3 regions of the Sphaerochaeta sp. PS genome follow, and region 3 is predicted to be linked to each of the others. Evidence: riboswitches for the same ligand, from Rfam matches in the RefSeq annotation. Region 3 holds a riboswitch; each other region holds the start of a gene.

Region 1 (3,219 bases), on a different contig from region 3:
CCCCCACATAGAGGTGGAGGACCGTTCCCCCGGTATACTGGCACTGCAGCTCATCCTGCTTGTCCAAGGTCTCGAACATGTCATCGGTATAGCCAACCGGCAGCTGGGAGGAGTTTGTGTAGTAGGGAACATCGACACCAGCTGTGATGATGGCAGGGTAGTGCTCCCTATCGAGCTTGGCCAGACGATAGCTTGTCCCCTCTGCCGGGGTAGCCTCCAGATTGTAGTAGTGCTTGGTCTCCTCCTGGAACGACTGTATGGTGGATCGGAGAAGGGTGAGGGTCCTTAGGGCGAAGGCCTGCCCTTCGTCGGTGACAAGGCTGCCCTCTTCTCCCAGAAGGTTGAGTGCTGCCTCTTCCATCCCAACGATGCCGATGGTGCTGAAGTGGTTTGCCCACCAGGCTCCCTCGCGTTCATACACCGCCTCAAGATTGCGCCGGCTGAACGGGTACATCCCCCTGGCAGTCTCATGCTCGATGACCTTTCGTTTGGTTTCCAGGCTCTCCTTTGCAAGGTTGGCAAACTCAACCAGATTGGTCCGGAAGACCTCCTCATTCGCACTCTCATAGGCAAGCCGGGGCAGGTTGATGGTCACCACACCTACCGATCCGGTAAGGGGGTTGGAACCAAACAGTCCTCCACCACGCTTACGGAGCTCCGAGGTGTCGAGACGGAGACGACAGCACATGGATAGGGCATCCTCAGGGGAGAGGTCACTGTTGATGTAGTTGGAGAAGTAGGGGATGCCATACTTGCATGTCATCTCCATGATGGCGTCGGATACCTCGCTCTCCCAGTCAAACTCCTTGGTGATGTTGATGGTGGGGATGGGGAAGGTAAAGACACGGCCCGAGGCATCACCTTCACACATCACCTGGCAGAATGCAAGGTTGAAGATGTCCATCTCAGCCTGAAATTCAGAGTAGGTCTCGTCCTTGCACTCACCACCGATAAGGACGCTCTGCTCCGCAAGCGTCTTGGGCACCTTCAGGTCAAAGGTAAGGTTGGAGAACGGGCACTGGAACCCTACACGGGTTGGAACATTGAGGTTGAAGACAAACTCCTGGATAGCCTGCTTCACCTCCTTGAAGGTAAGCTTGTCATAGCGTATGAAGGGAGCACAGTAGGTATCGATGGATGACCATGCCTGGGCACCCGCACTCTCACCCTGGGTCGTGAAGGTTGCGTTGACTATCTGGCCAAGAAAGGATCGCAGGTGCTTGGCAGGCTTTGAGGACACCTTTCCCTCAACCCCACCGAAGCCCATGGTCAGGAGCTGCCGTAGGTCCCATCCACAGCAGTAGGGTCCGAAGAACCCCAGGTCATGGATGTGCAGGGCCCCACTGAGATGGGCATCGCGGATCTGCTGCGGATAGATCTCATGGAGCCAGTACTGCTTTGTAAAGCTCTCACGGATATAGTTGTTCATGCCGTTTACGCTTTTCCTGGTGTTTGCATTTTCCTGGATGAGCCAATCCTTGTCATCGAGGTAGGACTTGAAAAGCTTGGTGGTCGCATCGACAAGCACCCTCCCTTCCCGGATCTTCCTTCTCTGCTCTCTATAGAGGATGTAGGCCTTGGCGACGGAAGCCGATCCATTGGCCATAAGGACCTCTTCAACCTGGTCCTGGATTGTCTCCACATCGACCTGTTCCTGCTGAAGGGATCCAAGGTTCTGCAATACCTTGTTTGCAAGGTTTTGTGCATCTACCTGGACGTTTGCAGCCTTTGCTGCCTTTTCGATTGCAATGGTAATCTTCTGTCCATCGCAGAATACTACCTGCCCATCTCGCTTTACAACCTGTGTAAGCATCTGATCCTCCTGGGGAGGCATGGCAAGAAGAGGGAAGAAGAGTTTGCTCTTGTTCCACGCCTCTGTCATGCTCCGTGACGGCGTGTCTGTATAGGCAAGTATCCTGGCTTAGGCGATCGCTTGGGGTATTCCAGGCAAAAGCCATCACAGTGGCGGGACCGCGTGGGCTTTACACCCAACTTCCCTTGCTCTATACACACAACATATAGTGTTTGTGTACTATCTGTACACTACTGACAGTAGACGCGTTTCATTTGCTTGTCAATCGAAATAGGGAAAATTCTTTCAATCCTCACGGTGCATCAATGAAGGCGATGCTATCAGCATCGCCCTCATCCTTACAGATCTTATTGTATTCTATCGCTAAACGGTATCCGTTCTGGATCCTGTCCCGCTTACTGCATCGCCGGGGCATTGCCATCACGCTGGCTGGTGATGCGGATCTGCTTGTACAGCCCTTCACCCTCACTCTTCGTCTCTACCCCACCGAAGTCGGTCAAGGCAGTATGGACGAGTCTTCTCTCGTACGGGTTCATAGGTTCAAGCAAGCGGCTACGGCCACTCTTGCGTACCTGTTCGGCACTCTTGAACGCCATGCGGATAAGCTGCTCTTCGTGCCTCATGCGATAATTTTCACTATCCACGACAATCTTCAGGTCTGGTTCGGTCTTCCCTACAAACACGTTCGCAAGCAACTGGATTGCATCGAGGTTCTTGCCCTTCCTGCCAATGATGATGCTGGAGTTTTCGCTTTCGATATTGAGTCCCAGCTTGCGTTCCTTGCGAAAACTGATGGTAACCTTACCCTCATATCCCATCTTCTGCAGCATGGTTGCCACGAAGACCAAAACGTCATGTTCCAGGACACTGTTTACAGGGAAGGCAATGTCTTCGCCATCGCCGGGCCTTGATTCATAGATATCGCTATCCATGCCATTGTTGTCTTCGTCAAAATGAATCCTGATCTTTACATTGCTTTTCTTGAAAAGTCCCTTGCGTACCGGTTCGACAATTTCCACATCAAAGTCTTCACGTTCAATATGCAGCTCTTCAATTGCCTTTGCAATTGCCTCCTGCTCAGTTCTTCCTTCGAATTCTTTCATCATATGTTACTCCGTTCCGGGAGGGCATACCCTCCCGAAGTTAAAATTTCTTGGTAGGGCTATTTTCGCTTTCCTTTAGGGCCGGGGAAGGTCCTTACGTTGCTTGCCACCTCTTCTGCCTTTTCCGCCTTCTTCTTGCGGTTTGTATACATCTGCTGGAAGATGGAGATTGCGTTCATGACCGACCAGTAAAGTATCAGGCCAGAGGGAGCGCTATACAGGACGAAGAAGAACATCAGCGGCATTCCGTAGGTCATGAACTTCATCATGCCCTGTTGGCTGCCCGCTGTTGTGGCATTCTGC
Region 2 (3,219 bases), on a different contig from region 3:
GTATGCTTCCGGACGCTACTTACCTCGATGTCATCAGAGAAGCTATTGGTCCCTGAAAGATCATAGCTCTTGTTGTAGAGGTAGCTGGCTGAGAGGGCAACCATCTCATTCAGCTCGAGGGTAACTGCCTGCTCGGTTCCCAGGTAGACACTGTGTGCTATGTTGTTCGGGGTATTTGCAGTATAATCATAAATAATTGCATTATAAATATTTCTCCCAAAAACCGTGCCTTCGTAGGAAAGAGGGCTAAGTTTCGTGCTGAAGCCAAACTCGCCCTGCACACCCTTTTCAGTTTTTAAATTGCTATTACCACTATACCCATATGAGTCCAGTTGCCAATATAGGTCGCTAAAATTTGGTGGATTCTCGGCATAGCTGATGTTTGCCTTCAAAACAGTATCCTGGCCAAGATTGTAGATAGCTCCAAGGGATGCATTGGGAGAAAGTGCTTCCCTGTCACTGAGGTAGGCTAGGTTTGCACTTGGATGGAGAGAGAGGACCCCTTCAAGCAGGTAGAGGTTTGCATGGGCGTAGATGGCAGGGTTGAATCGGAACTCCTTTCCGACATTGGTGCTGTCTACATAATCGAAGGCAAAGTCAGTTCCTGTGACAATGTTATAGGCATCCCCAAGCTTCCAGGTTCCTTCAACCATGACATTCCCTTTGTTCTTGTTATGGGTGCTGTCAGTTGCGTCATCATCATGAAAGAAGGTTTGTCCGTACCTATAATTGAATTCAGTTTTCACATCTGTCAGAGTTTCACCAATATGGGAAAAGGAGACTGTGTTATTCGTGCTGATGAGTATGTTGTTCATATAATCATCAGGAGACAAGTAGGTTGGATACATACCAGGAGTCCCGAGGTGTTGATAGTTGGCAAGGGTATTGGAAGAGACCTCAATATTCTCTCCAATGGCCCTGCTTGCGTTGATGCCCCCATTTACTGAGTAGACCTGGGCATTCTCCCTAAGGGCCTTTACAGAGGTTCCATTGTCATAGGTATAGGCATTCTGGGCTACAAGACCCCCTACATTGGCGGCAAGGTTTGTTCCCTTAAGGGTATTTGCATATGTTACATCGATCTTCTGGCTATCGACGAAGGAGAGCCAGTTTCTGTCATCGGAAGAACCATAGGCTTCAGGAAGGAAGGAGCCGTTCTCAACGGTGACAGAGAAGGGCTTGGTTGTTGCTTCGCCTCTCTTGGTGATGATGTTTATCATGCCCCCGATGGCATTGGTCCTTCCTAGGTTGCCTGTGCCGCTCTTGATGACTTCTATGCGTTCAATGGTGCTGACGGGTATAATGGAAAGGTCTACGGTCCCTTCATGGGCTGAGGTGAGTAGGACGCCATCGAGGAAGATGAGGCTCTTGGAGGAACTTGCCCCACGAATGACGACTGTCTGTGCAGCACCCAATGCACCATAGGAGTTGAAGTTTGTCCCTATCGCCTTGTTTACGAGCTCTGCAGTCGTTTGTACATTGTATGCCTCGATCTGGGCTCTGGTGATGGTAGAGACAGAAGAGGAGTTGTTTGTTTCAGCCTGTGATAGTGCTACGTCTGATATGACGAGTTCATAGGCTGTTCCGATGTCGGTGGTTGTTTGTGTTGCTGCAAGGAGGGTAGAGAGGGCAAGCAATACGACCAGGGAGAAGATTCCGCGCTTCTTCATGAAGGGCCTCCAAAAGAAAGGATGTGCTTTTTCTTCGTGGAGGTAGGATATGCCTAGACCTATAGTATGGGGCTGTCTCTCGTACCACGAAGAATTTCAATCTGGAAACGTCTCCTGGCTTACGATTCTTCTTACTGACAGGCCTTCTCATCCTGGAGGACAATGGCGTTATCTGTGTTCATCATCGATTACAGTGGCGGGACCGTCGGGGAATCACACCCCGTTCCGTTTTTCCAGATCCAGCAACTCTCATGCTAGTGTAAGAGCGTGAGGTTGGTCAATGGACAAAGCAGGAGCCTCCGGTTGGAGGCTCCTGAGAAAAGGTAATCGCTTGCACGCGGATTCAATAAATATTAGGTAGCATTGAAGGAAAAGGTTACAGTGCCTGCATAATCTCCTGCTACAGCTGCATTGAAGGTATCGGCATCGACACTGAGGGTGATGGCCTCGGAATTGCCTGTGAGGACATCGAGAGTCCCTATGTCGACGATGGTTACCGGCTCGATCACAGCAGCACCATTGGTTGTTATGCTGCCGGTTCCACAGCCAACGGTATAGTCAATATAGGTGGTGGAACTGCCTTGGGTACTGCTCATGGCAGTAGCGGTCATGGTTACTTCATAGCCTGTTCGGTTATTGCAGAGGGTGGTCATGTATGCGTTGAAGATCTGGTTTCCACTGGTTGATATGCCAAGGGTGTCAAATGACCCTGAATTGGTATAGGCCGTGACTGTGTTTGCAGCAATGGCAGCTGAAGAAACTTTCATATATCCGATGAGGGTGATGCCGGTGGTTACAGTAAAGGAGTCCTCCACGGCAAAGAGGGATGTTGATGCTATAAGTAAGAGTAGAAGTGTTGCTAGTAGAGTCCTTCTCATATGTATTCCTTACGATGTCCACTCTGGTGCAAGAGTTTGATTTCTGTTCACTTTTCCTGTGTACGCCTGTATGATAGGGGGTAATTCAACTTATGTCAATACTTGTGTAAATGTTTTATAATTTGGTAACTACATTAGAGAAGAAAATATTAATTGTATATAATAGAAATATATATAAAATATTTTTTATAGCTTACCTGTGACAAGACACGATATCCTGCAAAAGATGATACAGGTAGTAGAGAAATCCTTTGCTCTATCATTACTGTATTTTGGCATATGGAGATGGTAGTTCTGACACATCCCGAAAAAGAGTGTTTGTTGTCATTGTTGTAGAGGTTCCTGAAAAAGGAGGGACTCCGGGGCGGAGTGTAGCAACTCTGCAGAAAATTCCGCTGTTGGTTTAGTAAAATGTGGGATAGTTCTCGTGGGAAAAAACAAGCAAGAGGCCTCCTGGGAGGCCTCTCTCTACAGAAAAGAGTGCATGGGTATTGCTTGTGTTACGTGGCGGTGAAGGTAAAGGTCACGGTCCCTGTATAGGACCCCGATGCTGCTGCATCGTAGGTTGTTGGGTCGATGGTGAGGGTAATGGCTTTCGAGCTTGCTGTGAGCGAGGAGAGTGTTGTCACTGTGAGGACATCCACCGGGCCAAGGGCGGTTGCTCCAGAAGG
Region 3 (3,219 bases):
AGGCAAGGGCCTTTACCGTCCTGGCAACTCTGGAAGGTGAAGAGAGCTGGTATGCCCTGGCAAGGGACCTCATGAAGGAAGCTTCAACACAAGGCCAAGAACAGCGCCCGACACAATCCAGATAAGCGGATGGACCTTCTTGAATTTCATCGCCAGCAAGAACAGGCCTACAAAGAGTGCTGCCTCCACATACCGTATATCGGTATGGTTGAGTAGGGTTACCGCAAACACCTTGGAGCCTGCAAAGATGATCAGGCCAATTACGGCAGCCCTCAGGCCGTAGAAGGCATCACGAACAAACGGGTTCTTATCAAACTGGCTCAAAAACCGTGCAATGATGCAGATGATGATGACACTGGGGGTAACTTCCCCGATAGTGGCTATGAGGCCGCCCAATGGACCAGCTGTGAGGTAGCCGGCATAGGTTGCCATATTGATGCCGATGGGTCCTGGGGTCGATTCACTGATGGCTATCATGTCCACGATATTCTTGGCAGAAAACCAGGTGGGTTGCGCCTCAGCCAACGAGTAGATGAACGGTAGGGTCGCAAGCCCACCTCCAATGGAGAACAGCCCGATCTTGAAGAACTCAAAGAATAGTTGGAAGAGTACCATCACCCGTTCCTCCTCTTGAATTTCTTCATCCCAAGGCCAAAGAGGATGCCCACAACCACAAACAAGATGGGGGTGATGTGCAAAAAGATGGTCCCGACCACTGTTACGCCACAGAGGACCAACGTAGGGATGTCGACAATGCTTTTCTTGTAGAGGGTTACGACCGATTGCGCTATGAGAGCACAGACTGCAACACGAATACCCCCAAAGGCCCTCTGCACCCAAACATTTCCCTCAAATTGGGTAAGGATCGAGGCTAGCAGGGTAATGAGCACCAACGAGGGTGTCACCTCCCCAAGGGTAGCGACGATACTGCCCATTACCCCACGCTGCCTGTATCCGATCATGGAGGCTGTGTTGATGGCTATGATGCCGGGGGTACACTGCCCAATGGCATAGATGTCCAAAAGGTCCTCTTCCGTCACCCACTTGCGTTTTTCGATGACCTCCCTCTGCAGCATGGGCAGCATAGCCAGCCCACCTCCAAAGGTGAGGCCTCCGACCTTCAGGAAAGAGACATAGAGCTGCCAGAGCGTTGTTTTTTCAGTTTCCATCGATCAGCCCTTCAGGAACTTGTCCATCTCCAGGCGTACCAGGGCATCACAACGCTCATTGCCCTCTATCCCAGCATGACCTTTTACCCATTTCCATTCGACGGGGAGCTTGTTGTTCAGTTCATCCAGGGCGATCCAGTACTCCTGGTTCTTGACTGGGTCTTTGGAAGCTGTTCGCCAACCATTGCGTTTCCAGTTCTTGACCCAAAGGGTAATCCCGTTCTTGACATACTGGCTGTCGGTGTGGATCACCACCTTCTCAGGTTGATAGGGAATACAGGTTTTCAGGGCCTCTATAACAGCTGTCAGCTCCATCCTGTTGTTGGTGGTAGCAGGGGATCCCCCACTACACTCTTTTTCAAACACCTCATCAGCCTTGAGGGTAAAGGCCCAGCCGCCGGGACCAGGGTTGCCGCTGCAACCTCCATCTGAATAGATCTCAATATGGTTGTACTTCATAGGAGCGATAGTATAGCAGAGCAAAAACTAGGTCAACCAGAATCACTTGACAGCTTTTGAGTACAACCGTACGATAAGATTTGCTGATGCCAAGGGAAAGGGGTACACTCCCCTGCGGTCCCGCCACTGTAATGGCTGGGAATCTGTATCATGACACTGCCAAAAGCGGGAAGTCACAGGTTCCGGGTAAGCCTTAGCCAGGAGACCTGACTCAGCAACAGTTACGTAAAGCCTACGGAGTATAGGCTTGGGTATGGTTCATGCCCATTATTCCAAAGGGGCACTTTGCACATGTTGAAACATAGAAGATCTCTCCTTTTGGTCCTGCTCGTCATAGTCGGCTTGTCCACTATCCTTACAGCACAGCCACTTATGGAGAAAAAAAATCAGGGGCCAGATACCCTGAGGATAGTAAGCCTCTCACCAAACGTAACAGAAACACTCTTTGCACTTGGTGCAGGAGACCTTTTGGCAGGACGCACTGACTATTGCAACTATCCCCAGGAAGCGGAGAAACTCCCAAGCATTGGGACCCTCTACAACCCATCCTTGGAAAAGCTCATATCCCTGCAACCTGATCTGGCAATTTCCTCGGCTTTTGTCAGTGATGAGATGCTGCAATCACTAGAGAAGGCTGGCATCGAGGTCCTTGCCCTGAACGAACAGGAAACCTTTGCCGGGACCTATTCGCTCATCAGGAAGATTGCCCAACGTGTGAACAAGGTCAAGGAGGGCGAACTGCTTATCCTGGAAATGCAGAACCAGGTCAAGGAAACAGTAGAAAAAGCCAGGCTTCTGGAAAAGAAGCGGGTCTACTTCATGGTTGATTTCGGATCCTTCGATTCCACGGCGACTGGCGATACCTACATCAGCGAGATGCTGCACATGGTGGGTGCCATCAATATTGCCCAGGATGCTACCCGCTGGACCTACAGCAAGGAGTTGCTTGTTACCAACGATCCTGACCTTATTGTCATGACTGCACGTTGGGGAGAGAGCGAAGAGGAGACCAGGGCTGAATTCTCAACCACAAAGCCCTACAGCGACCTACGGGCCACCAAGGAAGGCAATCTTGTCTTTGTTGATTCCGATACCATCAGCCGCCAGGGACCGAGAAGTGCAGAAGCCCTGGAGTTGTTGGCCAAGGCTGTCCATGGGAAAGATTGGCTATGAGGCAGCGACTGGCATTAGCCCTGTCCTTGTCGATTATCCTCCTTGGGATGATCGCCCTTACCCTCGGCCCTGCCGGCATATCACTTACTGATACATTCCTTACCCTAACTGGGCGGGCACGCCATGCATCGCAGACCTACATCATCTTCCAGCTACGGCTTCCCCGTGTTCTCACAGCCATCTTTTGTGGGGCCATCCTTGGTTCTGCCGGAGCAGTCTTCCAGGCCGTCCTTCGCAATCCCATGGCCGACCCTTTTGTACTTGGAGTCTCCTCTGGAGCCTCCTTTGGGGTAGCCCTTTCCATTACCCTGGGGTATGCAACCCTGCTGGGGCTCCCCTTCTCCGCCCTCTTGGGAGCCCTGCTGACCACCTTGCTGATCTTCCTGGTAGGCTCCAGACATAAGGTCAGCCAGACGAC

The links. Region 3 has a riboswitch for cobalamin ahead of ROJ03_RS03535 (ABC transporter substrate-binding protein). Riboswitches for the same ligand answer to the same signal wherever they lie in the genome.
Region 1: linked by a shared signal. The riboswitch ahead of ROJ03_RS08015 (ribonucleoside triphosphate reductase) and the one ahead of ROJ03_RS03535 (ABC transporter substrate-binding protein) in region 3 are both predicted to bind cobalamin.
Region 2: linked by a shared signal. The riboswitch ahead of ROJ03_RS08650 (TonB-dependent receptor plug domain-containing protein) and the one ahead of ROJ03_RS03535 (ABC transporter substrate-binding protein) in region 3 are both predicted to bind cobalamin.

The regions. Positions count from the first base shown of each region.
Region 1 is NZ_JAVSNJ010000007.1:51,503-54,721, reverse strand. Features, by position in the region: gene ROJ03_RS08015 (ribonucleoside triphosphate reductase) at 1-1,813, opposite strand, end outside; cobalamin riboswitch at 1,889-2,035, opposite strand; gene jag (RNA-binding cell elongation regulator Jag/EloR) at 2,209-2,919, opposite strand; gene yidC (membrane protein insertase YidC) at 2,976-3,219, opposite strand, start outside.
Region 2 is NZ_JAVSNJ010000008.1:91,362-94,580, reverse strand. Features, by position in the region: gene ROJ03_RS08650 (TonB-dependent receptor plug domain-containing protein) at 1-1,670, opposite strand, end outside; cobalamin riboswitch at 1,757-1,928, opposite strand; gene ROJ03_RS08645 (hypothetical protein) at 2,024-2,548, opposite strand; gene ROJ03_RS08640 (hypothetical protein) at 3,049-3,219, opposite strand, start outside.
Region 3 is NZ_JAVSNJ010000002.1:215,935-219,153, forward strand. Features, by position in the region: gene ROJ03_RS03515 (hypothetical protein) at 1-125, shown strand, start outside; gene ROJ03_RS03520 (chromate transporter) at 70-615, opposite strand; gene ROJ03_RS03525 (chromate transporter) at 615-1,169, opposite strand; gene rnhA (ribonuclease HI) at 1,173-1,628, opposite strand; cobalamin riboswitch at 1,671-1,857, shown strand; gene ROJ03_RS03535 (ABC transporter substrate-binding protein) at 1,920-2,801, shown strand; gene ROJ03_RS03540 (iron ABC transporter permease) at 2,798-3,219, shown strand, end outside.